Regions from separate parts of the Rhizobium sp. BR 362 genome, predicted to be linked through region 1. Evidence: predicted binding sites of a transcription regulator. Region 1 holds the regulator's gene; each other region holds the start of a gene.
What was found. Region 1 encodes HrcA, which represses chaperone genes, less so after heat shock. Its sites were predicted from a motif close to GTTAGCACTCNCNNNNNGNGAGTGCTAAC; they were not measured.
Positions count from the first base shown of each region.

Region 2: the regulator HrcA is predicted to act here: its motif matches at 4,817-4,845, upstream of groES (co-chaperone GroES).
Region 3: the regulator HrcA is predicted to act here: its motif matches at 2,170-2,198, upstream of groES (co-chaperone GroES).
Region 4: the regulator HrcA is predicted to act here: its motif matches at 5,385-5,413, upstream of groES (co-chaperone GroES).

Region 1 covers NZ_JARWGH010000004.1:278,611-285,838, reverse strand. The annotation lists gene hpf (ribosome hibernation-promoting factor, HPF/YfiA family) at 77-652, shown strand; gene ptsN (PTS IIA-like nitrogen regulatory protein PtsN) at 741-1,205, shown strand; gene grpE (nucleotide exchange factor GrpE) at 1,393-2,034, opposite strand; gene QDY28_RS07960 (GFA family protein) at 2,255-2,689, shown strand; gene hrcA (heat-inducible transcriptional repressor HrcA) at 2,732-3,820, opposite strand; gene rph (ribonuclease PH) at 3,993-4,709, shown strand; gene QDY28_RS07945 (VOC family protein) at 4,922-5,338, shown strand; gene rdgB (RdgB/HAM1 family non-canonical purine NTP pyrophosphatase) at 5,350-5,994, shown strand; gene hemW (radical SAM family heme chaperone HemW) at 6,031-7,206, shown strand; gene QDY28_RS07930 (DMT family transporter) at 7,225-7,228, opposite strand, start outside.
Region 2 covers NZ_JARWGH010000050.1:6,276-13,503, reverse strand. The annotation lists gene QDY28_RS28820 (glucose/quinate/shikimate family membrane-bound PQQ-dependent dehydrogenase) at 15-2,351, opposite strand; gene QDY28_RS28815 (hypothetical protein) at 2,722-2,913, shown strand; gene QDY28_RS28810 (esterase family protein) at 2,996-3,724, opposite strand; gene QDY28_RS28805 (acetylxylan esterase) at 3,696-4,679, opposite strand; gene groES (co-chaperone GroES) at 4,986-5,300, shown strand; gene groL (chaperonin GroEL) at 5,358-6,986, shown strand; gene QDY28_RS28790 (hypothetical protein) at 7,090-7,228, opposite strand, start outside.
Region 3 covers NZ_JARWGH010000026.1:26,663-33,890, forward strand. The annotation lists gene QDY28_RS23395 (Hsp20/alpha crystallin family protein) at 1-290, shown strand, start outside; gene QDY28_RS23400 (SPW repeat protein) at 373-738, shown strand; gene QDY28_RS23405 (DUF982 domain-containing protein) at 1,073-1,384, opposite strand; gene QDY28_RS23410 (hypothetical protein) at 1,600-1,890, opposite strand; gene groES (co-chaperone GroES) at 2,348-2,662, shown strand; gene groL (chaperonin GroEL) at 2,721-4,349, shown strand; gene QDY28_RS23425 (hypothetical protein) at 4,446-4,871, shown strand; gene QDY28_RS23430 (glycosyltransferase family 4 protein) at 4,958-6,052, shown strand; gene QDY28_RS23435 (IS1182 family transposase) at 6,287-7,228, shown strand, end outside.
Region 4 covers NZ_JARWGH010000003.1:33,384-40,611, forward strand. The annotation lists gene QDY28_RS04520 (ATP phosphoribosyltransferase regulatory subunit) at 1-33, shown strand, start outside; gene hisG (ATP phosphoribosyltransferase) at 33-728, shown strand; gene QDY28_RS04530 (DoxX family protein) at 808-1,251, opposite strand; gene QDY28_RS04535 (glutathione binding-like protein) at 1,486-2,193, shown strand; gene QDY28_RS04540 (hypothetical protein) at 2,278-2,724, opposite strand; gene groL (chaperonin GroEL) at 3,314-4,954, opposite strand; gene groES (co-chaperone GroES) at 5,029-5,325, opposite strand; gene QDY28_RS04555 (TIGR01459 family HAD-type hydrolase) at 5,700-6,548, shown strand; gene QDY28_RS04560 (bifunctional riboflavin kinase/FAD synthetase) at 6,563-7,228, shown strand, end outside.

The DNA of each region.
Region 1 (7,228 bases):
GCGTGAAGTGCTTGGATGAGCTTGAGGCTTGGCGTAAACTGGCGCGCCCAATAACCGCTACAAGAAGGGAAACTCCATGAGTGTGCGTGTCTCCGGGAAACATATGGAAATTGGCGACTCCTTCCGCCAACGGATTGAAGACCAGATCGGTATGGCCGTGACGAAATACTTCGACGGGGGGTATTCAGGCCAAGTGACGGTACAGAAATCCAGTTCCCGCTTCGCAGCCGATTGCAAACTTCATCTCGACAGTGGCGTTGTCCTGCATGCCGCCGGAGAGGCGATGGATCCACAATTGGCGTTCGACGCGGCCTCCGAGCGCATTGAAAAGCGCTTGCGCCGCTACAAGCGTAAACTCAAGGATCACCAAGCCGGCAACCACACCAATGGCCTCGCTGAAGTCGCCTATACTGTCATGGACGGTGTTCCAGACGACGAAGACGAGGTCCCTGCCGATTTCGCGCCGGCGATCGTCGCCGAAAGCACGAAACAGCTAAAGACCATGTCGGTCGCGACCGCCGTGATGGCGCTCGACATGACCGACGAGCCGCTGCTGCTTTTCCGCAGCCCCGGCAAGGAACATCTGAATATCGTTTACCGTCGCCAGGACGGCAACATTGGCTGGATCGACGCAGCCAATATCAAAGGCTGAGAAAAGAAGATGAGCGACGGCCCCGGGCTGTAACAGCCGGCCGCCGCTCCTCCGTCATCGGATCTCGGCGACACGAAGGATAAAGAGAATGGCATTGGCAGATTTGCTGCACCAAGATGCGATCATCCCCGCCTTGAGGGCAAATTCCAAAAAACAACTGCTTCAGGAGCTGGCAGCCAAAGCCTCCAAATTGACCGGACTGCCCGAGCGCGAGATTTTCGACGTCGTGCTGCAGCGGGAGCGTCTCGGCTCCACCGGCGTCGGCAACGGCATTGCCATTCCGCACGGCAAGCTCACCAGCATCAAATCCATCATCGGTATTTTCGCGCGCCTGGAAGCGCCGGTCGACTTTGAGGCGCTGGACGACCAGCCCGTTGACCTCGTCTTCCTGCTGCTCGCCCCCGAGGGCGCCGGCGCCGACCATCTGAAGGCGCTGTCGCGCATTGCGCGCGTGCTGCGCGACCAGGATCTCGTCGCCAAGCTGCGTGCCACCGAATCCGCCTCGGCGATCTACGCCTTCCTCAACGAGGAGCAGGCGTCCAACGCGGCCTAGAGCAATTCCAGGAAAAGTGCGAAGCGGTTTTTCGTCCGGAATTGTGCAAAAAAACAAAGGGTTAGAACGGGAAAGCGAATCGTTGAAACGCTTGACCACTCTAGCGGCCCAACGCGAGTTAAACGCTCATGAAAAGAGCCGGATGACGTTGTCATCCGGCTCTTTTCTTTGATACATGACTTGAAGATCAGGCGTCTTTTTCGTCGAACGGGCTGTTGGCGCCCGGTTCGGAAATCTCGGCCACCTTCGGGCCGCCCTTGGCAACGCCAACCATCGCCGGACGCAGAACACGCTCGCCAATGACGAAGCCGGCCTGCACCACCTGCACGACCGTATTGTTCGGTACTTCGGTGTTCGGCACCTCGAACATCGCCTGATGGAAGTTGGGATCGAACTTCTGGCCGACCGGCTCGATCTGGCGGACACCGTGGCGCTCCAAGGCCGACAGCATGGAGCGCTCCGTCATTTCCACGCCTTCGATCAGCGTCTTCAGGCCGGCATCGGCTTCGGCGCGGGCTTCGGCCGGAATGGCTTCCAGCGTGCGGCGCAGATTGTCCGCTACGGCCAGCATGTCGCGGGCGAAGCTTGCGACGGAATAGGACTTGGCGTCCTTAACGTCACGCTCGGTGCGACGGCGCAAGTTGTCCATCTCGGCGGCAAGGCGCAGATAGCGGTCGCGCAGATCGCTGTTTTCAGCCTTAAGCAGCTCGACCGGATCCGGCTGCGCAGGCTCGGCCGCATCAGCGGTTTCGGCAGCCTCTTGCGCAAAGCCCGCGGGATTGTCAGTCGCCGTGGCGTCAGGTCCGGTCTTCGTTGTTTCGTCAGTCATGACGGTCTCCGAATTGCTTTGTCTTTTGAATGTGCCCGATATCGAGGTTTGGCCGGAAAAAATCAAGGCTTTGTCGTCAAGAACCGGCATTTCCCGGCAATCCGGCCATATTTGCCCGAATACCAATTGGGTGAAAACGCCTCCTCCGTTGAGGCTTCTACTATCGAAGAGCCTTTCCAGGTATAGTCGGGCCGTTTTCAACACGACATGAGGTGCATCCATGTCCAGCAGCCAGTCTCATTCGGGCAAATGTTTCTGCGGCGCAGTGGAAATCGCGGTCAGTGGCGAGCCGGTGGCGATGGGTTATTGCCATTGCGACTCCTGCCGGGAGTGGTCGGCCGGGCCGGTCAACGCCTTTTCGCTTTGGCCGCCGGAAGCCGTGCACGTCACCAAGGGGGCCGATCACATCGGCAGTTATCAGAGAAGCGAAAAGAGCCTGCGCAAATGGTGCAAGATTTGCGGCGGCCATCTGTTGACCGAGCATCCCTTGTGGGGCGTGACCGATGTCTACGCCGCTATCATTCCAACCCTCGATTTTCAGCCGATGCTTCATGTCAACTACGAGAACACCGTGCTGCACCTGAGGGACGGCCTGCCGAAACAAAAGGACATGCCGGCGGAGATGGGCGGATCGGGAACCCTGCTGCCTGACTAAACGATCTTTCAATAGAGCTGCCCGCTCTGCGGAGGGCCTTCGTCAAATCCCCGGCCGCGACAGCCTTGAGATCAGTTGGGCGGTATAGTCCACCATCGGCACGATGCGGGCGTAATTCAGCCGCGTCGGGCCGATGACGCCCACGGCGCCGACAATGCGGTCGTCATCATCGCGATAGGGCGCGACGATCAGCGAGGAGCCGGAGAGCGAAAAGAGCTTGTTTTCCGAGCCGATGAAGATACGCACGCCCGGCCCGCTTTCGGCCAGGTTCAGGATCTCGATCAGGCTGTCCTTCTTTTCGAGATCGTCGAACAACAGCCGTAGCCGGTCCAGATCTTCGGCACCGCCGACTTCGGCCAGCAGATTGGCACGGCCGCGCACGATGAGTTGCGTCGGCTTGCCGTCATCCCCGTCGCCGGACCAGACCGCGATCCCACGTTCCACGAGCTCGCGCGACAAAATATCGAGTTCCTGACGCACACTCTCTTTCAACGTCTGCAACTGACGGCGCAGTTCCGGCAGCGTCTGGCCGGTCATGTGGGCGTTGAGAAAGTTCGCCGCTTCCGTAAGCTGCGAAGAGGTAACGCCGGCCGGCAATTCGATGATGCGGTTTTCCACCTGATCGTGATCGCCGACGAGCACGGCGAGCGCCTTTGTGGGCTCCAGGCGGATGAATTCGACATGTTTCAGCACCGGATCGCTCTTCGAGGTGATCACCAGTCCGGCGCCGCGCGAGATACCCGAAAGCATGCGGCTAGCTTCGGTCATGACCGATTCCATCGGCTGGTCGCGATTGCTGCCGCGCACCTGGCGGTCGATGGTCGCGCGGTCTTCCGCTGAGAGATCGCCGACCTGCATGAAGGCGTCGACGAAGAAGCGCAATCCAAGCTGCGTCGGCAGGCGGCCGGCGCTGATATGCGGCGAATAGATGAGACCGAGTTCTTCCAGATCGCTCATGACGTTGCGCACGGAGGCCGGCGACAGAGACATGGGCAGCAAGCGCGAGAGATTGCGCGATCCCAGCGGTTCACCATTCTCCAGATAACCTTCGACGATACGGCGGAAGATTTCCTTCGAGCGTTCGTCCAGCGCTGCAATGGCATCCGAAACCGACGATGTCGTGAACCCCATTTCGCCGTCAAATCCGTTCTGTTGAGCCTTAGTCAAAATATAATCATTCAGTTAGCAATGGCAAAAGGGAAAAATGTCAAGGCTGCCGCAACAAAGCCCTCCGACCTGCTTTTCCTTTGCAAAAGCCGCCGGTGGATCGTAGAAGCGGTCAATAAACGTTCAGGAGAGTAGAATGCGGCCTTCAGGCAGAAAAACCGACCAGATGCGCAAAGTGTCATTTGAGCGCAATTTTTCCAAGCACGCAGAAGGCTCGTGCCTGGTCAAATTCGGCGACACGCATGTGCTTTGCACGGCGAGCCTCGAAGAAAAGACGCCGCCATGGCTGCGCAACAGCGGCAAGGGCTGGATCACGGCCGAATACGGCATGCTGCCGCGTGCCACCGGCGAACGCATGAAGCGCGAAGCCGCCTCAGGCAAGCAGGGCGGCCGCACGCAGGAGATCCAGCGCCTCATCGGCCGCTCGCTGCGCGCTGTCGTCGACTTACAGGCGCTGGGTGAACGCCAGATTACGCTCGACTGCGACGTCATCCAGGCCGATGGCGGCACCCGCACGGCCTCGATCACCGGCGCCTGGATCGCGCTCTACGACTGCCTGAAGTGGATGGAAAGCCGCAACATGATCAAGACGGACCGTGTCCTGAAGGATCATATCGCCGCCGTTTCCTGCGGCATCTTTGCCGGCCAGCCGGTGATCGACCTCGACTATCTCGAGGATTCATCCGCCGAGACCGACGCGAATTTTGTCATGACCGGCGCGGGCGGCATCGTCGAGATCCAAGGCACGGCCGAAGGCACGCCCTTCAGCGAAGAAGAATTCACAACCCTGATGCACCTCGCCAAAAACGGCATTGCCGAACTGGTGGAGCTGCAGAAGCAGGCGATTGCCTGAGGATATCAGCAAATGCGGAGCGTGCAGCTTGCCCCTCATCCGGCCCCTGAGTTTATCGAAGGGCGGCCACCTTCTCCCCGTCTCGACGGGGAGAAGGGGCAAGACGCACCTGCCGTCATCCCTCAGCTTCATGGGAATCGGGAGGCGTCCATATATGAGGTCGTCCCCTCTCCCCGCGAGCGCGGAGAGGGCTAGGGTGAGGGGCTAACTCGATGAGCAATGCGATAATCGAAAGTGTCCTCGAAACCGCTCTTTATGCGGACGATCTCGATGCAGCCGAGGCCTTCTATGGCGGCATTCTCGGACTGCCGAAGATTTCGCGCGGGGGCAACCGCCATGTCTTTTATCGCTGCGGGCCGGGCGTGCTGCTGATCTTCAACAGCGAGGAAACCGTTAAGCCGCACGAGCCGGGCGCCCTGCCCGTGCCACCGCATGGCACGAAAGGACACGGCCATATCTGCTTCCGGGTCAGCGGCAACGATATCGAGGCGATGGCTCAGAAGCTGAAGGCTGCCGGGATCGACATCGAAGCTGATTTTCACTGGCCGAACGGCGGCCGCTCGATCTATTTCCGCGATCCGGCCGGCAACAGCCTGGAATGCGCCGAACCCCGCATCTGGGGCCTATGACAGGACAGGATATGCGCAAACTTGATACCAAGACCATCGTCGTCGCCAGCCACAATGCCGGCAAGATCCAGGAGATTCGGGACCTGATCGGCCCGCTCGGTTTTACCGCCAAGTCTGCCGCCGATCTCAATTTCATCGAACCGGACGAGACCGGCACCACCTTCGAGGAAAATGCCGCGATCAAGGCGCTGGCCTCCGCGCATGCCTCCGGTCTGCCGGCGCTATCGGATGATTCCGGCCTGGTCATCGACGCGCTTGGCGGCGATCCCGGCGTTTATACTGCCAACTGGGCGGAAAAGCCCGATGGTACCCGCGACTTCGCGATGGCGATGCAGAAGGTCGAGGCCGCTCTGGAGAAGGCCGGTGCCAGCTCGCCGGAAAGCCGCACCGCCCGCTTCGTGAGTGTGCTTTGCCTCGCCTGGCCCGACGGGCACACGGAACTTTTCCGCGGCGAAGTCGAGGGCACCGTGGTCTGGCCGCCGCGCGGCACCCAGGGTTTCGGCTACGATCCTATTTTCCAGCCCGAAGGATACGACACCACCTTCGGCGAGATGAGCGCCGACCAGAAGCATGGCTGGAAGCATGGCGATTCGCATGCATTGTCGCATCGTGCCCGTGCCTTCAAGGTCTTTGTCGAAACCTGCCTGGAGGCATAAGCTAACCCCGTGGAAATCGTAGATTCTCAGGACCTGATGCGCGGGGCGCAATTGTTACCGGATACCGGCGAACCCGGTTTCGGCATCTATGTGCATTGGCCCTTTTGCGCGGCCAAGTGTCCCTACTGCGATTTCAACAGCCACGTCCGCCATCAACCGGTCGACCAGGAGCGCTTCGCTGCCGCCTTCTTGAAGGAGATGGCGTCGATGCGGGCGATCAGCGGCCCGAAGACCGTGACCAGCGTCTTCCTCGGCGGCGGCACGCCTTCGCTGATGAAGCCGGAGACGGTCGGCACGATCCTCGACGGCATTGCCCGGACCTGGCACATGCCTGACGGCATCGAGATCACCATGGAAGCCAATCCCTCCAGTGTCGAGGCCGAGCGTTTCCGCGGCTATCGCGCCGCAGGCGTCAACCGCGTCTCCATGGGCGTGCAGGCGCTGAACGATCGCGATCTCAAATTCCTCGGCCGGCTCCACGACGTCGCCGATGCGCTGAAAGCAATCAAACTGGCGCGGGAGATCTTCCCGCGCATGTCCTTCGACCTCATCTATGCCCGACCGAACCAGACCGTCGAGGAATGGGGGCGCGAGCTGAAGGAGGCGATCTCCTACGCCGTGGATCACCTTTCGCTCTATCAATTGACCATCGAGGAAGGCACGCCGTTCTACGGCCTGCATAAGGCTGGCAAGCTGATCGTGCCGGATGGCGACCAGTCGGCGCTGCTCTATGAGGCGACGCAGGAGATCACCGAGCGCGAGGGCATGCCGGCCTATGAGGTCTCCAATCACGCGCGTCCCGGCGCCGAGAGCCGCCACAATCTTACCTATTGGCGCTACGGCGACTATGCCGGCATCGGCCCCGGCGCCCACGGCCGGCTGACCCAAGGCCCGAAGAAGCTTGCGACGTCCACCGAGCGGAAGCCGGAAAGCTGGCTGGAGCTGGTCGAGCGCGACGGTCACGGCATCGTCGATCAGGAGATGCTCGGCTTCGACGAGCAGGCCGACGAGTTGTTGCTGATGGGCCTGCGGCTAAAAGAAGGGATCGATCTCGTGCGATGGCAGCAGCTCTCCGGCCGGGAGCCTGATCCGAAGCGCGAGCAGCTTCTCTTGGAGCACGGCTTCATCGAACGGCTCGGTAATTCCCGCCTGCGCTGCACACCGGCGGGCATGCTGATCCTCGATTCCGTGGTCGCCGATCTGGCGTGCTGAAAAGGCGGAAGGTCCGTCCTAT
Region 2 (7,228 bases), on a different contig from region 1:
CGCCTGGGTCTCGCTTAAGGCAGCCGGTAGGCGATGACGAAGTCGCCGGGCTTGGTGCCGATCGAACCGTGGCCGCCTGCAACCATGACGACATACTGCTTGTTGTCGCCCGCCGTATAGGTCATCGGCGTCGCTTGGCCACCCGCCGGCAGACGCGCTTGCCAAAGCTGCCGTCCGCTCGTGACGTCATAGGCGCGCAGGTAGTTATCGACAGCCGCTCCGAGGAAGGCGACGCCGCCCTTGGTGATGATCGGTCCGCCGATGCCGGGCACGCCGACCTTGAAGGGCAGCGGCAGCGGCGTCATGTCGTGTACCGTGCCGTTCTTATGCTTATAGGCGATCTTGCCGCTCCTAAGATCGACACCAGCGACATAACCCCATGGTGGCGCCTGGCAGGGAATGCCGAGCGGACCGAGAAACGGCCCCATATAGACGCCGTACGGCGCACCATCGTTTCGGTTCAATCCCTGCTCGCTGCCTTTCTCGTCCTGGCCTCTTGGTGGGACATTCGCGCGGGGGACGAGCCTGGACGTAAAGGCGAGATAGGTCGGCATGCCGAACATGATTTGGCGCTCCGGATCGACGGCGACGCTGCCCCAGTTGAAGGTCCCGAAATTGCCGGGGTAGATGATCGATCCCTGCAGCGAGGGCGGCGTGTAACGGCCCTCATATTTGTATCGGTGGAACGCGATGCGGCAGGCGAGCTGATCGAACAGCGTAACCCCCCACATGTCCTTTTCCTGCAGCGGCGAGGGTGAGAAGGTCAGATCCGAAATGGGCTGCGTCGGAGCGGTATGATCCTCGGGAATGGCGCCGCCGGGTGCCGGTATCTCTTTAAACGGAATGAGCGGCGCGCCGGTGCGCCGGTCGAGCACATAAATGTCACCCTGCTTGGTGGAAGCGACAAGCGCGGGCACCACGGTGCCATCGGTTTTCGTCATATCGAAAAGCACGGGCTGGGCCGGAACGTCCATGTCCCAGAGGTCGTGGTGGACGAATTGCTGCACCCATTTGAGCTGGCCGGTATTGATGTCCAGCGCGACGACAGAGGAGGAGAAGCGCTCGACATTAGCACTCCGGCCCATGCCGAGCTGATCGGGAACCTGATTGCCGAGCGGAACATAGACCAAGCCGAGGGCCTGATCGGCGCTGAACACCGACCAGCTATTGGGAGAGTTGGTGGTGTAGGTCTGCCCGGCCGGCAAGGGTGTGGTTTGATCCGGATTGCCGGAATCCCAATTCCAGATCAGCGCGCCGGTGTTGATATCGAAGGCGCGGATGACGCCGGATTGCTCTTGAGTGGAATAGTTGTCGTTGACAGCCCCGCCGATGATCAATTTACCCGCCACCGCAACGGGAGGCGAGGTCGAGTAGTAGTATCCAGCCGGGTTATACTTCATTCCGGCCTCGAGATGGAGCACACCCTTGTCGGCGAAGCTCGTGCAGATATTGCCATTGGCGGCATCGAGCGCGATCAGACGCGCGTCTGACGTCGGCAGATAGACGCGCTCGGCGCATGGGGCTCCCGCGGTTGCCGTCTGATCGCGATAGTAGGTGACGCCGCGGCATGTCTGATGCTGCCGATCGGGGTTCATTCCCGAACGCGGGTCGAATTTCCATTTCTCTTTGCCGGTCTGCGCATCGAGTGCGATCGCCAGATTGTGCGGCGTGCACAGGTAAAGGGTGTTGCCGACTTTAAGCGGCGTTACCTGATAGGTCGTCTCCCCGACATCGTCAGGGCGCTTTACGTCGCCGGTCTCGTATCGCCAGACTTCCTTCAGATTGGCGACGTTCTGCACATTGATCTGATCGAGCGGCGAATAGCGCTGGCCGAAGGGTGTCCGGCCGTATTGATGCCATTCGCCATTCGGTACGTCGCCACCCATCGGCGCATTGGCGGCAACGGTGGTCGGCAGATCGCCGGAACGATCGTGCGGATCGGTGGTCATCGAATAGATGGCCACCAGGATGGAAACGATCAATGGTATGGCAAGCGGCCAGGGATTTGCGGCGTAGTCGACACCGGCCGGGCTGCGGAAACCCAGCGGACGTCTGATCCAGGGAGTGAGCAGCCAAAGGCCGATCAGAATGATGAGGCCGCCGCGCGGACCAAGCTGCCACCAATCGAAGCCCACTTCCCATATCGCCCAGACAAGCGCGACGAGCACGAGGATCGCGTAGAGCCAAAGGGCAGCCACTTTGCGCATGAATACCAATATCGCGGTGACGATGAACATGAGGCCGGCGACGAGATAGAAGAAACTGCCGCCGAGCATGACGAGCCAAAGTCCGCCACCGCCAAGGAATAAGCCAATAATCGCCAGAAGTACGGATGTTATCAGAATGGCCATGATTTACTCCAGTATCTATCCGCCTGTCGGCGGTTGATCGAGCACATGCGACGATGTCGGCCACAATCCCCTTGGGATTACGGCCGGCGAAGCTGAAACTCGTCAGAGTAAGGATTGGAACGAAATCGATTGGAGTTGCCGATTTTGGATCGATCCATGGAGACCTCCAAAACAAAATCGTGAGTTGAACGTGGGGCTGGAGGAAATGTTCCCGGCAAACAAGCAGCCGCGGTGAGGCTTGGCGTCGCAGGCTGAGAATGGCGAGATCACCCGAATTGATTAACGAACGTAGTTAATTTTTTAATAATTTTGTGTTTACTCATGGAACTAAGCGCGGGACTAATCGTTTCCGCGCCGCACCGGAGGAAACATGATGAATTTCAAAATCGTCACCGCTCAGTCCGAAGTGGAAACCGAGGACACCGGAACCTATCCGGATGGCATGATGGAGCACAATCGCATCGACTTTTCCTCGAACCGCGAGAAGCGTCACCGCAGATCTCACGAGCGCGATTATGGTGCCGCCAAAGAACTTGCGCCCATTCCGGTCGGCTTGGTGTAAGCCGACCGTTCCTTGATGCCTCGATCGATTGAGGATAGGCCGCCGCAACGGTGGTCGTGACGGCGTTTGCTATAGCCCGCCGTCAGATGTACAGCGCCGCCATTTTACGCCAGGCACCGGCCCGATGGGCACGCCCACCCCAGACATGCAATTGATGGTCGACCTGTTTGTCGACGAGTAGCTGGCTCAGGTGGCGGTTGTTGTCGAGGAAGGGATCGGCGTCACCGATGGTGAGAACGATGTCGATCTGCCGCAGCCTATCGAGCTGCCATTCGCAGGCAAGCCCTGGAAGGAAGTGCGTCGGCGTGTGGAAATAGACATTGTCGTCATAGTAGCCCTCGAACAGGTCGCCGAAGGATTCGACCTTCATCGTCAGATCATAGCGGCCTGAAAAGGCGACGAGCTTGCGAAAGAGGTGAGGGTGGCGAAAGACGAGGCTGGCGGCCTGGAAAGCCCCAAGGCTGCAGCCGTGCACGATGGTACAGTCATGGGGGTTCTTCTGCGCCATCAGCGGCAGAACTTCATTTAGAATATATTCCTCGAAGGCGGCATGCCGGCGAATGCGTTCGGCCGGATGGTGCCGGGATCCATAGAAGGTTTCGGTGGCGAGACCCTCGATGCAATAGAGCTGGAGATGACCGGCCAGCAATTTGTCGGCAAGGCTGGCGACGATGCCGAGCTGCTCATATTCCCAGAAGCGCCCTTCCCTGGTCGGAAACACCAACACCTTGGCGCCGGCATGGCCGAACACCAATAGCTCCATGTCTCGATGCAGGCGCTCGCTATACCAGCGCAGGTATTCCCGATTCATGGCACCTAAAAAATCGTTCGACTTTTTCGCGAAGCACCGCATGTTGCTCGATGCTGCCAACATAGTCGAAATGACCGGCGTCCAGGATGAAGATTTCGTTAAATTTTGGCAGCGCGTTCGCGACAGCGAACTGGCAGGGCGGCGCTACGGCGGGATCAAAGAGGGCCGGAGCCACGAGCATCGGTACCTTGATGCGGGCCGCCGCGTTCGCGGCATCGAACAGGCGCAAGGTTTCAAGCACGCTTGCATGCGTCTTCTGGTATTCCTGGACGGATTGCGCGCTGCCGATCGTCGGCAAGCTCAGCCATAGCGATCGGTGCCCAAAGGTCGGCACCACGAGATGCCCGCGATCGATCCGGCTATCGAAGGGGATCGCCAGCGCCCCGATGCCGCCGCCGAAGCTGATGCCGCTATAGCCGATATGTCCCGTAAGCCAGGGATAGAGGGAAACAAGCGTCGAGACGGCGAGCCAGAGATCGTCCACGCAGCCGCCGATAATATAGGAAGCGGGTTTTTCGATACCGTAAAGCACATGCCCGCCGGGATCGGCCGGAATAGGCGGATGAGCGCTGAGGGACAGGCCGCGAGAGCAGGGAAACAGTATGGCCGTGTCTTTCACCGGCAAATCGAAGTCGGGCTGATCCCGGCCGCCATAGCCGTGGCCTACGACCAGACCGCGCCGCACAGCCCCAGTGCGGGGAAGAAGCAGCCAGCCGCGGATATTAAACGCGCCGGTCGATGTGTAGGTGATGTCGAGAACATGCCAGTCGCGATGCCGGATTTGGCTGCGGCGGAGTTTCGGCTGGGGATCGACCGCGATCGCGCGCCGGTACCGCTCGGTCCAAAAATCATCGAAACCAGAGACCTCCTCGGGGGGCTCGATTGCCAGAAGCTGCTCAAGCTGCATGCCATAGGTTGGATCGAAGGCGAAGGGATGTGTCTTTGGAACGCTCATGTGATGCTTGTCCCGTGAAAGGATCGGCGACGCAAGACCGGAACGTCCGTCGTGCCGACAAAACTGCGTCATCTGCGGCGGCCTTGGGGCTGCCAAGCATCGGGCCATTGAATCGTATCCATGGTTCTTTCGATCGTATTGGCAGTCGGAGGTGCAGAGTGCTAAAATTCGCTCATGTCCTTGAAAACGTGGTTTCCGGAACCAGATCAAGTTTCGCCGGAGGCCGGAGGGCTTCGGCACCTATCCGGGCATTCGTCCGGTCCGGTCAGGGGGCATTGATCATCATCGTTTGCTATGGAGGAGAACATGACGTTCCGACCGCTTCACGATCGCATTCTCGTTCGCCGCGTCGAGTCCGAAGAAAAGACCAAGGGCGGCATCATCATTCCGGACACCGCCAAGGAGAAGCCGCAGGAGGGCGAAGTCATTGCCGTCGGTGCTGGCGCACGCAATGAGGCCGGACAAATCCAGCCGCTCGATGTCAAGGCGGGCGACCGCATCCTTTTCGGGAAATGGTCCGGCACCGAGATCAAGATCGACAATGAAGATCTGCTGATCATGAAGGAAAGCGATGTGCTGGGCATAATCGATGTCCAGGCGGCAGACGAGAAGGCTGCCTGAGGCGTCCCTTCTTTCAAGCATCAAGTCAAAACTGTGCTGCCTATGGAGGAGTAAAAAATGGCTGCCAAAGAAGTCAAATTTCACACCGATGCTCGTGAACGCATGCTGAAGGGGGTGGATATTCTCGCCAATGCGGTCAAGGTGACACTCGGTCCGAAGGGCCGCAATGTCGTCATCGACAAGTCCTTCGGCGCTCCGCGCATCACCAAGGATGGCGTCACCGTCGCCAAGGAAGTCGAGCTGGAAGACAAGTTCGAAAACATGGGCGCACAGATGCTGCGTGAAGTCGCCTCCAGAACCAGCGATATCGCTGGCGATGGCACGACGACCGCCACCGTTCTCGCCCAGGCCATCGTTCGCGAAGGCGCCAAGGCGGTCGCCTCAGGCATGAACCCGATGGACCTGAAGCGCGGCATCGACCTTGCCGTCGATGCCGTCGTCAAGGAACTGAAGACCAACGCCCGCAAGATATCCAACAATTCCGAAATCGTTCAGGTCGGCACCATCTCCGCCAATGGCGATCCGGAAATCGGACACTTCCTCGCCGAAGCGATGGAAAAGGTCGGTAATGAAGGCGTCATCACCGTTGAAGAAGCCAAGACCGCCGAAACCGAACTCGAAGTCGTCGAAGGCATGCAGTTCGACCGTGGCTATCTCAGCCCTTATTTCGTCACCAATCAGGACAAGATGCGGGCGGAACTGGAAGAGCCCTATATTCTGATCCACGAGAAGAAGCTTTCGAACCTTCAAGCCATGCTGCCGATCCTGGAAGCTGTGGTGCAATCGAGCAAGCCGCTTCTGATCATCGCCGAAGATGTCGAAGGCGAAGCGCTCGCGACACTCGTCGTCAACAAGCTGCGCGGTGGCCTGAAGATCGCGGCCGTCAAGGCTCCGGGCTTCGGCGATCGCCGCAAGGCCATGCTGGAAGACATCGCCATCCTGACGGGCGGCACTGTCATCTCCGAAGATCTCGGCATCAAGCTCGAGAACGTCACGCTCAACATGCTTGGCCGTTCCAAGAAGGTGATGATCGAGAAGGAGAACACCACCATCATCGATGGTGCCGGGTCGAAGGGCGAAATCGAGGGGCGTGTGACGCAGATCCGTGCTCAGATCGAGGAAACCACCTCGGACTACGACCGCGAGAAGTTGCAGGAACGTCTTGCCAAGCTCGCTGGCGGCGTTGCTGTCATCCGTGTCGGCGGCTCGACCGAAATCGAAGTGAAGGAAAAGAAGGATCGCGTCGACGATGCGCTGCATGCGACGCGTGCGGCCGTCGAGGAAGGTATCCTGCCGGGCGGCGGGGTGGCGCTGCTGCGCGCCGTCAAAACGCTCGACGGGCTCAAGACCGAAAATGACGACCAACGCGTCGGTGTCGAGATCGTCCGCCGAGCGATCGAAGCGCCTGTCCGCCAGATTGCCGAGAATTCCGGCGCCGAGGGCTCCATCATCGTCGGCAAACTGCGCGAAAACGCCGATTTTTCGTTCGGCTGGAACGCCCAGACCAACGAATATGGCGATCTCTACGCCATGGGTGTTATCGACCCCGCCAAGGTGGTGCGCACGGCATTGCAGGATGCCGCATCGATCGCGGGGCTGTTGGTGACGACGGAAGCGATGATTGCCGAGAAGCCGAAGAAGGAATCCGCGCCGGCCTTACCTCCGGGCGCCGGAATGGACTTCTGAGGGTTTCGATGGTGGCCCGCCCGCTCGGGCGGGCCATTGTCGCTAGAGATTGGGAGGGAGCTCGAACCACCCATCGGGCCATCCGGGCCAAACCTAAACGAAGCTAGTTGCTTCCATCATTTTTGCGCGCTTTTGCGTTGTCATTGCTGGATGACGACATCGTTTTGCCGTCAGGCTGCTGACCAAAATATGTTCCGCCGAGATGGCCCCCGGCGCTGGTGTTCTTTACTTGTCGCTCGGCT
Region 3 (7,228 bases), on a different contig from region 1:
ACCAAATTAAAGTGACGGCCGAGATGCCTGGCCTTGAGGAGAAGGACGTTGAGGTCCTGCTGGAGGACGGCGTCCTGACGCTGAAGGGCGAAAAGAAGTCGGAGACCGAAGACAAGGAAAAGCAGTTCTCCGAGCGCTATTACGGCCGCTTCGAGCGCCGAATTCCGCTGGGTGCCGAAGTCGAGGACGATCAGGTGAACGCCACGTTCAAGAACGGCGTGCTGACCGTCACCTTGCCGAAAACCGCGAAGGCGCAATCGCAGGTCAAGCGCATCACCATCAAGAGCTGATCTAACGAATGAGCGGCGGCCGGCCAGTTTGGCAGCCGCCGCCCACGTTAATGTGCAACCGACCGATAAGGAGTAATGAACGATGCTAGAGTCCCTGTCTTCGAACAACCGGACCGCTTTCGATATCGTCAATATCGTTGCCGGTCTGGTTCTGTTGCTGTCGCCCTGGCTGTTCGGCTTTACAGGCGAGCCCTCCGCCGCCTGGAATGCCTGGATCGTCGGCATTGCGATCGCGGTGATCGCAGCCGTGGCACTATATGCTTTCTATGAACCCGAGGAATGGATCAATGTGGTGCTAGGCATCTGGGCCGTGATCGCGCCATGGGCCCTCGGCTTCTCCGCAATCACAGCGGCAACCTGGGTGCATGTCATTGCCGGTATTGCGGTCGCAGTCCTGGCGGCCGGCAGCATCTGGTTTAACCATAACCATCCACTATCCACCACTTAGGAAATAAGGACGGGCCCGTCTCGGGCCCGGTTCTTTTCAACGCTTTAGGCGCCAAAACGTGAGGGAAGGTGGTATGCAAAGACCTGCGTACCGCGCGGATGGTCCTCCTATAGATCGGTGAATCCTCATGGATAAGGCCGCCGGAATGAGCACAGAGGTACGGAGTTGCCACCTTAAAGCAACTCACCGTGGCTCTAGCGTCGACGCATGCGGCAGACCATCGCCGCTTTACGAGCAGTCCACACTTCTAGCCGCCCCGCGCGGAGCAGCGCCGCATCGAACGACGCTGCCGAACAATCCCTAGTTTGGTATAGGCGGATCGTACCGCCAAGAGTTACAGAGAAGCGGTGCGCTGGGGTCGCATCGGATGCCTGTTCGGCCTAGCCTTCCAGGGCAACATGACGGCTGGCATTCCTGCCTCGAGGCATGCGGCTATGAACGCCTCCCGCGCTAAGACCGCGGGAACAACGCCATTGATTGCGCCGCGGCAGTTCTTGACCGCCCGCTCGTGGCGCTCGCCATTGCGCAAAGGCCACTCGTTCTCCAAAAAATCCAATGCGTCATAGACGCCCGTGAAAGTGCGCTCCAGGCCACACTGGAGCCGGATGGTTACCGGCCGGGTCCAAGGGACATCGTTCAGCGGCATATTTTTCCTCCTTTCATGCCACCAATGTTCGCCTGAAATTGATATTGTGCGAGCTCACCGCTCCTTCAAGATCCTGCGCGTAGACGTGAGCGATGAAAGAGTGCGGCCGGCTTATCTCTGCCGATTCGGGCTTCCATACGAAGCCGAGCTAGAGCAATCCGGGCTTCTTGTTGCGCGCTCGTCATCCTAACGGACGGCGAGCGCCGAAGCGCGTTTTAGTGCACGGAATGACTGATCATGTGGTAAGGATGGACTGCCTTGAACTGCGAGATCATCGCAGTTGCCTGTTGCAGTACGCGCGCGGCATTTTCGGGTTCGTCGCGGGCGAGTTCATCGGCATTGACGCGGATTGCCTCTGCCATATTGGCCGAAAGTGCGGCAAAGTGCCTGTTGCCGTCGAAAAGGGCTTCGCGTGCCGTACCCTCCAGGGTGCGGGCGATGTCGACGAAGACCTCTTCCCGTTCCTCGATGCTGAGGTCTTTGATAAATTCGATTTTTTCTTTCATATCGATCTCACTCCGAACAGACGTGCGATAGTAACCGAGCTCATCAAGCCTCGGCTAGCTAACAGCTAGGAATGCGAAAATCTGGATTCAAGTCCCATTGCCGCTTGACTCGCCGCCGGACAACTCCTCCGCAACGACATGGCTGCGCGAACGCGACCACAGGCTTTTCAGAATTGGAATGTGGTAGCGGACGCCGGTTCCTTACACGCCAGTGTCCCTACCCCAATTACGAGCGAAGTTGCGGGCTAAAAAGGGGAGTTTGTTGCCCCTTTTCATTGGTTTAGCAGTCGTCACTCTAGAGTGCTAATTTTTTCGTTTTCTCCTCTTGAAATCGAAAATTCCGGAAACCAGATCATTTCGCGCAAGGCGCTCGTGTGAGGTTTTGCACCCGCCCGGACTGGTTATCCGGTCCGGACAGGGGAACAACATCGTCATCGTTTATGTACTGGAGGAAAGCATGTCGTTCCGACCGCTTCATGATCGCATTCTCGTCCGCCGCGTCCAGTCTGAAGAAAAGACAAAAGGTGGCATCATCATCCCCGACACTGCCAAGGAGAAACCGCAGGAGGGCGAAGTCATTGCCGTCGGTGCCGGCGCACGCAATGAGGCCGGACAAATCCAGCCGCTCGATGTCAAGGCCGGCGATCGGATTCTCTTCGGAAAATGGTCCGGCACCGAGATCAAGATCGACAATGAAGATCTGCTGATCATGAAGGAAAGCGACGTCTTGGGCATCATTGATGCCAAGGCAGCCGAGAAAGAGGCGGCCTGAAACGGCGCAGGGCAAATTTTCACCAGTCAAACCAAGCTGCCTAACGAGGAGTGAAGATATGGCTGCTAAAGACGTCAAATTCAACATCGACGCTCGTGAACGTATGCTGCGGGGCGTCGACATCCTTGCCAATGCGGTCAAGGTGACGCTCGGTCCGAAGGGCCGCAACGTGGTCATCGATAAGTCCTTCGGCGCTCCGCGCATCACCAAGGATGGCGTCACCGTCGCCAAGGAGGTCGAGCTGGAAGACAAGTTCGAGAACATGGGCGCACAGATGCTGCGTGAAGTCGCCTCCAAAACAAATGATCTTGCCGGCGACGGGACGACGACTGCGACGGTGCTTGCTCAGGCCATCGTTCGCGAAGGCGCCAAGGCCGTTGCCTCCGGCATGAACCCGATGGACCTGAAGCGCGGCATCGATCTTGCAGTCGACGCCGTCGTCAAGGAACTGAAGACCAATGCACGCAAGATATCCAACAATTCCGAAATCGCTCAGGTTGGCACCATTTCTGCCAATGGCGATCCAGAGATTGGGCGGTATCTCGCTGAAGCGGTGCAGAAAGTCGGCAACGAAGGCGTCATCACCGTTGAAGAAGCAAAGACCGCCGAGACCGAACTCGAAGTCGTGGAAGGCATGCAGTTCGACCGCGGTTATCTCAGCCCGTATTTTGTAACAAACGCCGAAAAGATGCGGGTCGAATTCGAGGAACCGTACATTCTCATTCATGAGAAGAAGCTGTCGAATCTGCAGTCGATGCTGCCGGTTCTCGAAGCGGTCGTACAGTCCGGCAAGCCGCTTTTGATCATTGCCGAAGATGTCGAAGGCGAAGCACTCGCAACGCTCGTCGTCAACAAGCTGCGCGGCGGTTTGAAAATCGCGGCTGTCAAGGCTCCTGGCTTCGGCGATCGCCGCAAGGCGATGCTGGAAGACATTGCCATCCTGACGGGCGGCACCGTCATTTCCGAAGATCTCGGCATCAAGCTGGAAAACGTCACGCTCAATATGCTGGGACGGTCCAAGAAGGTGTCGATCGAAAAGGAGAATACGACGATCATTGATGGCGTCGGTTCGAAATCGGAGATTGATGGCCGGGTTTCCCAGATCAAAGCCCAAATCGAGGAAACCACGTCGGACTACGACCGCGAGAAGTTGCAGGAACGTCTTGCCAAACTCGCCGGTGGTGTCGCGGTCATCCGCGTCGGCGGCTCGACCGAAGTGGAGGTGAAGGAAAAGAAGGACCGCGTCGATGATGCACTGCACGCAACCCGTGCGGCCATTGAAGAGGGCATTCTTCCGGGAGGCGGTGTGGCGCTGCTGCGCGCCATCAAATCGCTGGACAATCTCACGACCGAAAACGACGACCAGCGCGTTGGTGTCGATATCGTCCGCCGCGCCATTGAAGCACCGGTTCGGCAGATCGCCGAGAATGCCGGTGCCGAAGGCTCGATCATCGTAGGAAAATTGCGCGAAAAAGCCGATTTTTCGTTCGGCTGGAACGCTCAGACCAACGAATTTGGGGATCTTTATGCTCAAGGCGTCATCGACCCCGTCAAGGTCGTGCGTACCGCGCTTCAGGATGCAGCCTCGGTCGCCGGTCTGCTGGTAACGACGGAAGCTATGATCGCCGAGAAGCCAAAGAAGGAAACCGCACCTGCTTTGCCGGCAGGGGCTGGGATGGATTTCTAAGGGGCTATGGTCCGCCCGCTTCGGTGGGCGGACCTTACCCCGCAACGAACGGGATGAAAAACCATAATAATCATCTTCTGCAAGGAGGCGAACGCGATGCGAAAGGTAAACGACACGAATTCCGTATCTCAACAAGCTGCCACGGCAGCGATCAGCGCCGGACATCTGCTGCACCCAGCAATGCACTTCGGTCACCCGCGTGAGGTTCTGACGAACGAAAACATCAGCAAGGATGAGAAGCGAGCAATCCTTGCCTCATGGGCGTCCGACATATCCGCGATCGAATCCATACCGGCCCTTCGGCGTTATCCCGGGATGAGCGAGATCGTCTCCTACGACGAAATCCTTGCGGCCCTGAAAGCGTTGGACGGCGACGATCAAAGCCACGCGACGCAAAATTCATCCCCCTCCATCGACACCAAAAAGACGAACCGCCGAAGACTACAAGTACGTCAATCGGTCGGCTTCGGCCTGTGCAGCTATTGGAAAGGAGGACGTGCCAGACAACCGTTCGAGATTTAGAAGCTCCATCTGTGCCCCTGCGTGCTTTTAGGGACGCGGGCATGGTTTTTGCCGACGACTCTTTGCTTCTCCAGGAGGTTTTGCCGATGAAGATCGCTCAGATCGCACCGCTCGCCGAAAGTGTTCCACCGAAACTGTACGGGGGAACCGAGCGTATTGTCTCCTATCTAACTGAAGAACTCGTCCGCCAAGGCCACGATGTCACACTATTTGCTAGTGGTGATTCCGTTACCAGCGCAGAACTGGTGCCGTGCTCGGGCGTCGCGCTCAGGCTCGACCCCACCGTGAAGGATCCCCTACCGCACCAGGTGATCATGTTGGAGGAAGTCCGCCAGCGGGCGCGCGAATTCGACGTGCTGCATTTCCATATCGATCTCATGCATTTCCCGCTCATTAGGGAGTTTGCAGACCGAACCGTGACAACGCTGCATGGGCGTCTTGACCTGCCAGATCTGCGTCCGATCTACAGGGCTTTCCCCGATCTTCCGCTGGTGTCCATCTCTAACGACCAGCGTCGCCCAATGCCGCCCGTCAACTGGTCGGGAACAGTTTATCACGGCTTGCCCCTCGATCTGCTTCCCTTCACAGAAAAACCAGCCGGAAACTATCTCGCCTTCCTCGGCCGAATTTCTCCGGAAAAGCGCCCGGATCGCGCCATCCGAATTGCCGCTAAGATGGGAATGCCGCTGAGGATTGCGGCCAAAATAGACAATGCCGACAAGGCCTATTGGGAAACCGTGATCAAGCCGATGGTGAAAAACCAACCGAATGTAGAATTCGTTGGTGAGATTAACGAGCATCAGAAGGCAGCCTTCCTTGGCAATGCGGGCGCCCTGCTCTTCCCGATTGACTGGCCTGAGCCCTTCGGTCTCGTCATGATAGAGGCAATGGCGTGTGGCACACCCGTTATTGCTTTCCGTTGCGGTTCCGCTCCCGAAGTAATCGATGAGGGCATCTCCGGCGTGTTGGTCGATAGCGTGACGGAAGCAGTGGAAAATATCGAGTGGGTGTTGCGGTTTGATCGGCGCAAAGTACGGGAGAAGTTCGAGGAACGCTTCAGCGCCGAACGGATGGCTCGAGACTATCTCAACATCTATCGGCAATTGCCTGGCACGCGGACGCAAGCTGCACCGCTTCGCCGCGCGAATGGTCAGTCCCTAGATCTTCAAGTCGTGGCATAGGAAACGGAGCGGAGAGAAAATTGAGGGGCCGCGCCGCCTTGAGCTGGCTTTTTCCACTCGGCACAATCGGCTCAGTCTGAGCAGACAGGTTTCCCTCTCTTGGGGCACCTGTCTTTGTCAGCCTCCTGTGCTTCGGAGCTTCAAGTCTCATGAGGCGCTTCCGGTTCATAGCCAGCATCCATCACCATCAGACCGTCTAAAAACTCCATCAACGATTCCAGCCGGTTGCGATTGATGGTAGATTTGACCATGGCGCATTTATCTGGAAGAAACCGCTCTCAACTGTTGCTTCTGCCCGAAGCTGTTGACGATTATGTGGGACCGGAGAATCCGGTTCGATTCATCGAGGCTTTCGTAAATGGCCTGGATCTTTTCGTGGCCGGATTTGTTCGAGTCAAACCGAAGGAAACCGGACGTCCGGGCTATGATCCTGCTGATCTCCTTAAGTTGTACATCTACGGTTATCTGAACCGCATCCGCTCAAGCCGGCGGCTGGAAGCGGAGGCTCATCGCAATATTGAGGTGATCTGGCTTCTGCGCCATCTGACGCCGGATTTTCGTACCATTGCTGCTTTCCGCCATGCGAACTGCGCAGCCTTCAAGCAGGTATTTCGCGAGTTTGTTATCCTTTGCCGTCAACTCGACCTGTTTGGCAGGGAGCTGCTTGCTGTGGATGGAACGCGGATCAAGGCAGTGAACAATCCGGCCCGCAATTTCACCCGCAAGGTGCTTTCGATCATTGTACAAAAGACAGACGAGAAACTCGCCGACTACATGAAGCGGCTCGATGAAAGCGATGCTGGGGACGATAAGGTCGGAAGCAATCGAGGTGACTCTGGCGGCAGCGACAACAGATTGGCAGAGAAGATCGCGGCGATCCAAGGTAAGCGCGACCGGCACAAAGCACTTCTGGAAGAGTTGGACAAGACAGGCGAAGACCAGATATCGCTGACTGACCCGGACAGCAGACGCATGGCGCCCGGGGCGAAGGTGAGCGTCGGCTACAACATTCAACTGGCTGTTGACGCTAAGCACAAGCTGATCGCCGGACAGGAAGTCAGCAATGATGTCGGCGACAGAGGGCTGCTTGCCTCAACAGTCAAGGTGGCGATGGAAGCGCTGGGTGCCAAGCAGATCGACGCAGTGGCGGATCGAGGCTATTTCAGCATCGATGAC
Region 4 (7,228 bases), on a different contig from region 1:
CTCGACCGGATCGAAACTGCGAGGGCCGCCTGATGACCATCACCATTGCGCTTCCCTCCAAGGGCCGCATGAAGGACGATTGCTCGGCTGTCTTCGAACGGGCCGGCATGCCCATCGTCGCCGTCGGCAACGACCGCTCCTATCGCGGCCGTGTCGAAGGTTGGGATGATGTCGAGATCGCCTTCCTCTCCGCTTCCGAAATTTCACGCGAGATCGGCAATGGCAGCGTCGATTTCGGCGTCACCGGCGAAGATCTGGTGCGCGAGGGCTTGGCAGATGCTGATAGGCGCGTCGAGTTCTGCGCCCGCCTCGGCTTCGGCCATGCCGACGTCGTCGTCGCTGTTCCGGATATCTGGCTCGATGTCGATACCATGGCCGATCTCGGCGATGTCGCCGCTGATTTCCGCGCGCGGCGCGGCCGCAGGCTGACGATCGCCACCAAATATTGGCGGCTGACGCAGCAGTTCTTCTCCAGCCAGCACGGCATCCAGCTCTACCGCATCGTCGAAAGCCTCGGCGCCACGGAAGGGGCGCCTGCCGCCGGCTCCGCGGATATCATCGTCGATATCACCTCGACCGGCTCGACGCTGAAGGCAAACCATCTGAAGGTGCTCTCCGATGGCACGATCCTGCGCTCCGAGGCCTGCCTCGTCCGCGCCCGCAAGGAGAGCCACGAGAGCGATCCCATGGTTCAGCGGATCATCGCCGCCGTGCGCGCCGCGCTCTGATATTTCTGCTCTCTTCAACGATACGAAAAAGCCCGCCGGGGAAGCGGCGGGCTGCTGATGCTTGGGAGGTCTTGAGCAATCAGGCGGCTGCGTAGGCGCCGCGGCGTGCGTCGAGCGAATAGACGCCCGGGCCGTTGGTGGCGAGCATAATGTAGGCGCCGGCGAGCGTGACGTTCTTCAGGAAGTTGACGAAGTTCAGGCCATTGATCCAGCCATTGGCGGCAGCCGGGAAATCCGGAACGTTGACGGTCGGCAGATGGAAGACGATGCCGGTGAAAATGCAGAACAGGGCAAGCAGCCAACCGACGATGCGGATCTGGAAGCCGATGAGAACGCAGACGCCGGTGACGAATTCGAAGGCGCCGGCGAGATAGGTGAGAAGCGTAGCGGCGGGCATGCCGGCACCCGCGATCATGCCTGCGGTGCTCGACGGATCGGTCAGCTTGCCAAAGCCGGCGAAGATGAACATGAAGGCGAGCAGGATGCGCGCCACGAGAATGATGATGTTATTGGTGTTGGACATGACGGTCTCCAGTAGAGGCGGTTGGTGCCGAGTGACGATTTCTGGGATCCGTTATTCGCGATTTTGATGAGATTGGAAAGATAAACAAAAGCGCACGATTAGTTCACAATTGTTGAACAATCTCCCGCCGCCGGCACTCTTCCCATACGCTCCATATCGGCTATGTTGACGCGAATTTACTCGTCGTTGGCGCCGATTCATTCCGCCAAATCATGATCTTCAGAAGGAAGCCCCATGGCCGATCTGTCTTCATTCCCGATCACTACGCGCTGGCCGGCCAGCAATCCGGATATCATCCAGCTCTACTCGCTACCGACACCGAACGGCGTCAAGGTATCGATTGCACTCGAAGAGCTTGGCCTTCCCTACGAGCCGCATCTGATTTCCTTCAGCACAAACGACCAGAAGTCGCCGGAATTCGTTTCGCTCAATCCGAACGGCCGTATCCCGGCCATTATCGATCCGAATGGCCCTGACGGTAAGCCGATCGGCCTGTTCGAATCCGGTGCCATCCTCGTCTATCTCACGGAAAAGACCGGCAAGCTGATGCCGAGGGATGCGGCCGGACGTTATGAAACGTTGCAGTGGGTGTTCTTCCAGATGGCCGGTATCGGCCCGATGTTCGGGCAGTTCGGTCACTTCTTCAAATTCGCCGCCGACAAGGTCGCCAACAACTCCTATCCGGTCGAGCGGTATCGCGATGAAAGCAAGCGCTTGTTGAGCGTGTTGGAAAGCCGCTTGAAGGGCCACCAGTGGATCATGGGCGACGAATATAGCATCGCCGACATTGCCACTTTCCCGTGGGTCAGAGGCGTTGACGTCTTTTATGGTGGCCGCGAGCTTCTCGAATTCGCAAGTTTCCCGGCGGTGATGGATTGGCTTGAACGTGCGATAGCCCGCCCGGCGAGCCAGCGCGGGCTGAATATTCCGAAGCGGGATTGATAGCGAGCGTTTCTCTACGTGAGACGAAGGCCGATCCGAAAGGATCGGTCCGATCCGAAAGGATCGGCCTTTCGCGTTCAGGCCCTACTGCCGGCTCGCCAACTGGCTGCCCGGCTCGAGTTTGAAGCGTGGAAACAGGAAAACGCCCACCATGCTGCCGGCGTGTTTTCCTTCCGTGCCGATCGATTCACCGACGCAGAAAATCGGTTGCCGATGTCCGCCGACGCCGAGCGCGGTGGTGGAATAGCAGAAACAGGAGGAGGCGGTTGCCGCTTGCTCGAACAGGTCGAGGATGCGGGCGCGATCATGGGCCTCATAGCAATGCATCAGGCTCAACAGGCCGCATTCGGACGAGCTCAACCCATGTAGCATGGTGCCCCATTGACCAAGCTTGATGATGCCGCTCGCTAAATCGCCGGTCCATCCTTCGGAGACGCAGAACTGCGCCAGAAGATCAGGGTCATGTCCATCGAACTCCAGCGACCCCGGAGCAAAAGGTGCGGCAAGATTGGCTTTGGCGATCTTGAACAAGATATTCCCCACCCTTGAGGCGCGGGTTCCCCTGCGCGCGCTTCAATCGAATTTCATGCTATTGGACGGAGCGTCGCTCCGCATATTGCACTGCTATGGACTGGCGAAGCCGCAGCTTCGCTGAACCCATCCCCCCGGGCGTGCTTCCGGATCGACAATTGAGTGTATCAAGTCACTTCAAGTAACGAATCTATACGCGCAATCTATATAAAAGGTTAGGACCGCGCCTAGCCGCGGGTAACGCGCACTGAAAACAAGTAAAATTTACGTGCTCTGCAACAATCCCTCGAACATCATTGCGCTGCGATTTATAGGGGCTTTTATAAAAACGGCAATGGGGCCATTTGCGTAAATTTGCATAGTTTGAAAATGTCTTGAACCTTGCGCCGCAGCTAGTTCAACATAAATGAAAAGGGCGGCCCGAGAGCCGCCCTTCGTCAATTCCGGTGCCGGAATGAACAGTCGTTATAAGGCCAATGCCCTATCAAATCATGTCCATGCCGCCACTTCAGGCCGCTTGACGGCCTGAAGCATCAAAGATGCATGGGCGAAGCTTTATGGACATTCCTGTGATTGGGCCAATGCCCTATCACATCATGTCCATGCCGCCCATGCCGCCCATGCCGCCCGGCATGCCGGCAGGGGCATCCTTCTTCGGCAGTTCGGCGATCATGGCTTCGGTGGTGATCAGCAGCGAAGCAACCGAAGCCGCGTCCTGCAGAGCCGTGCGAACGACCTTGACCGGGTCGACGATGCCCATGGAGATCATGTCGCCATAGACGCCCGTCTGAGCGTTGTAACCCCAGTTGTCTTCGTTCTTGTCGAGGATCTTGCCGACAACGATGGAGGCTTCATCACCAGCGTTTTCAGCGATCTGGCGGCACGGAGCCTGCAGAGCGCGGCGGATGATGTTGATGCCAGCTTCCTGGTCGTCGTTTTCACCCTTGGCGGTGATCTTGACGGAGGAGCGCAGCAGAGCCGTGCCGCCGCCCGGTACGATGCCTTCCTGAACAGCAGCGCGCGTCGCGTTGAGGGCGTCGTCGATGCGGTCTTTCTTTTCCTTCACTTCGACTTCCGTCGAACCGCCAACGCGGATAACGGCAACGCCGCCAGCGAGCTTGGCAAGACGTTCCTGCAGCTTTTCGCGATCGTAGTCGGAGGTGGTTTCTTCGATCTGAGCCTTGATCTGGGCAACGCGGCCTTCGATGTCGGACTTGGCGCCCGAACCGTCGACGATCGTGGTGTTTTCCTTGGAGATCGAGACCTTCTTGGCGCGGCCGAGCATGTCGAGGGTGACAGATTCGAGCTTGATGCCGAGATCTTCGGAGATGACAGTGCCGCCCGTCAGGATGGCGATGTCTTCCAGCATGGCCTTGCGGCGATCGCCGAAGCCCGGAGCCTTGACGGCAGCAATCTTCAGACCACCGCGCAGCTTGTTGACGACGAGCGTTGCGAGAGCTTCGCCTTCGACGTCTTCAGCGATGATGAGGAGCGGCTTGCCGGTCTGAACGACGGCTTCGAGAACCGGAAGCATTGCCTGCAGGTTCGAGAGCTTCTTCTCGTGCAGGAGGATGAACGCGTCTTCGAGGTCGGCGATCATCTTTTCCGGGTTGGTGACGAAGTAGGGGCTGAGATAGCCGCGGTCGAACTGCATGCCTTCGACGACTTCGAGTTCGGTTTCGGCGGTCTTGGCTTCTTCAACGGTGATGACGCCTTCGTTGCCGACCTTCTGCATGGCTTCAGCAATATCGAGACCGATCTGCTTTTCGCCGTTTGCCGAAATCGTGCCGACCTGTGCGACTTCTTCCGAGGTGTTGATCTTCTTGGCCTTGGCCTGGAGATCCTTGACGACTTCAGCAACGGCGAGGTCGATGCCGCGCTTCAGGTCCATCGGGTTCATGCCGGCTGCAACAGCCTTGGCACCTTCGCGAACGATGGCCTGGGCGAGAACGGTTGCGGTCGTCGTGCCGTCGCCGGCGATGTCGTTGGTCTTCGAAGCAACTTCGCGGACCATCTGTGCGCCCATGTTTTCGAACTTGTCTTCGAGTTCGATTTCCTTGGCGACCGTGACGCCGTCCTTGGTGATGCGCGGAGCGCCGAAGGACTTGTCGATAACGACGTTACGACCCTTCGGGCCGAGCGTGACCTTCACTGCGTCAGCGAGGATGTCGACGCCACGAAGCATCTTTTCGCGGGCGCTGCGGCCGAATTTTACTTCTTTAGCTGCCATGTTTGAAACTCCTGAATTCGCGTTGTCCGGGTTTATGGCCCGTCAGCTTTATCGGAAAAGGGAAACCGGCCGGATTAGCCGATGATGCCCATGATGTCGGCTTCCTTCATGATCAGAAGGTCTTCGCCGTTGAGCTTGACTTCGGTGCCGGACCACTTGCCGAACAGAACGCGATCGCCAACCTTGACGTCGAGTGCTACGACCTTGCCGGATTCATCGCGGGCGCCAGAGCCAACGGCGACGATTTCGCCTTCCTGCGGCTTTTCCTTGGCGGTGTCCGGAATGATGATGCCACCCTTGGTCTTTTCTTCCGACTCGACGCGACGAACGACGACACGGTCATGAAGGGGGCGGAAATTGGTGCTTGCCATTGTCTAATCCCTCGATCAAATGACATTCACGGATCAGCGGCGGATCCGTATGGGGCTTTGTTAGCACTCCGCCTCGGCGAGTGCTAGCGACGGTGATTTAGGGGTGGCTCCTGGACGAGTCAAGAACAGCACTGTGAATTTTTTGCGGCGCTGTTCGGCTTCTTCGCGGATGATTAACAGGGCAGACCAATCCTGTCTCACATGCCCGTCGTAAAAGCGCCTTCCCCCTTGGGGTCCATTGAGCCGAAGATCGCCGGCTTTTACCCCAGTTTGCCGCTTGAGCTTTGTGCAATGCAAAAACCCGAGCTCTGCTCTTGTAATTTGCCGGACGGTTTGCGATGTCAGCCCGTGATTTCTTTCACCACGAGGACTGCATGGGCAAGCGTATCGAAAGCTTCCGCGAGATCGGCAAACTTTATGACGTGGCGCTCTGTGACGTCTGGGGGGTGCTGCATAACGGCGTCTCCGTCTACAACGACGCGCCGGTGGCGCTGGAAGCTGCACGCGCCGAAGGGCTGACGGTCGTCCTCATCACCAATTCTCCCCGCATAGCGCCGAAGGTGGTCCAGCAGTTGCGGGAGATCGGCGTTCCCGACAGCGCCTATGACCGGATCGTCACCTCCGGCGACGTCACCCGCCGCCTGATTGCCGAGGGCCCGAAAAAGGTATTTCTGCTCGGTCCCGAGCGCGACATCGCCATCATCGAGGGGCTGGATGTCGTGCGCGTTGAGGCCGAAGAGGCCGAAAGCATCGTCTGCACCGGCTTTTTCGATGACGAAACCGAGACTCCAGACGACTATACCGACATGCTGAGGGCCTGGTCGGCCCGTAAGGTGCCGCTGATCTGCGCCAATCCCGATCTCGTTGTCGAGCGTGGCCACCGCATGATCCCCTGCGCCGGCGCCATGGCCGCTTATTACGATCGGCTCGGCGGCGAGACGCGGATCGCCGGAAAACCGCATCAGCCGATCTACGATGCCTCGATTACCGCTGCCCGCGAAGTGCGCGGCGAATTCCCGTTGTCGCGCGTTGTCGCGATCGGTGACGGCATGCCGACCGACGTGCGCGGCGCGCTCGATTACGGCCTCGATCTTCTATATGTAAGCCATGGCATTCATGCTCGCGAATATGTCGTCGACGGTCACACCGACGAGGCAGCGCTTGGCGCGTTTCTGGCGCGCGAACAGGCCTCGCCGAAGTGGTGGATGCCGCGCCTTGTCTGAGAGAGTGGTAGCCGATGACCGTTTTCCACCGCAATGAGACCCGAGAGCCGCTGCCGGACAATCTGAAAGGCGGTGTCATTGCCATCGGTAATTTCGACGGCGTGCATCGCGGCCATCAATCCGTGCTCGATCGTGCGCTGGAGATCGCCGGGGAGCGCGGCGTGCCCGCGCTGGTGCTGACCTTCGAGCCGCATCCGCGAACCGTCTTCAAGCCCGATCATCCGGTTTTCCGCCTTACGCCGGCGCCGCTGAAGGCGCGGCTCCTCGAGGCGATCGGCTTCAATGCCGTCATCGAATATCCCTTCGACCGGGCTTTTTCGCAGCGATCCGCCGATGAATTCGTCCATTCTATTCTGATCGACTGGCTGCATGCATCCGAAGTCGTCACCGGCTTCGATTTCCATTTCGGCCATGACCGCCAGGGCGGCCCGGCCTTCCTGATGAACGCCGGCAGCAAAAACGGCTTCGGCGTCACGCTAATCGACGCTTACCGCGATGAAAATGCCGAAGTGGTCTCGTCAAGCCGCATCCGGGAATTGCTGGTGGAAGGCGATGTGGCGGAGGCCGCAGGCCTGCTCGGCTATCGCTACACCATCGAGGCGGAAGTGATCGGCGGCGAAAAGCTCGGTCGCTCGCTCGGCTTCCCGACGGCCAATATGCGGTTGCCACCCGAAGCGCGG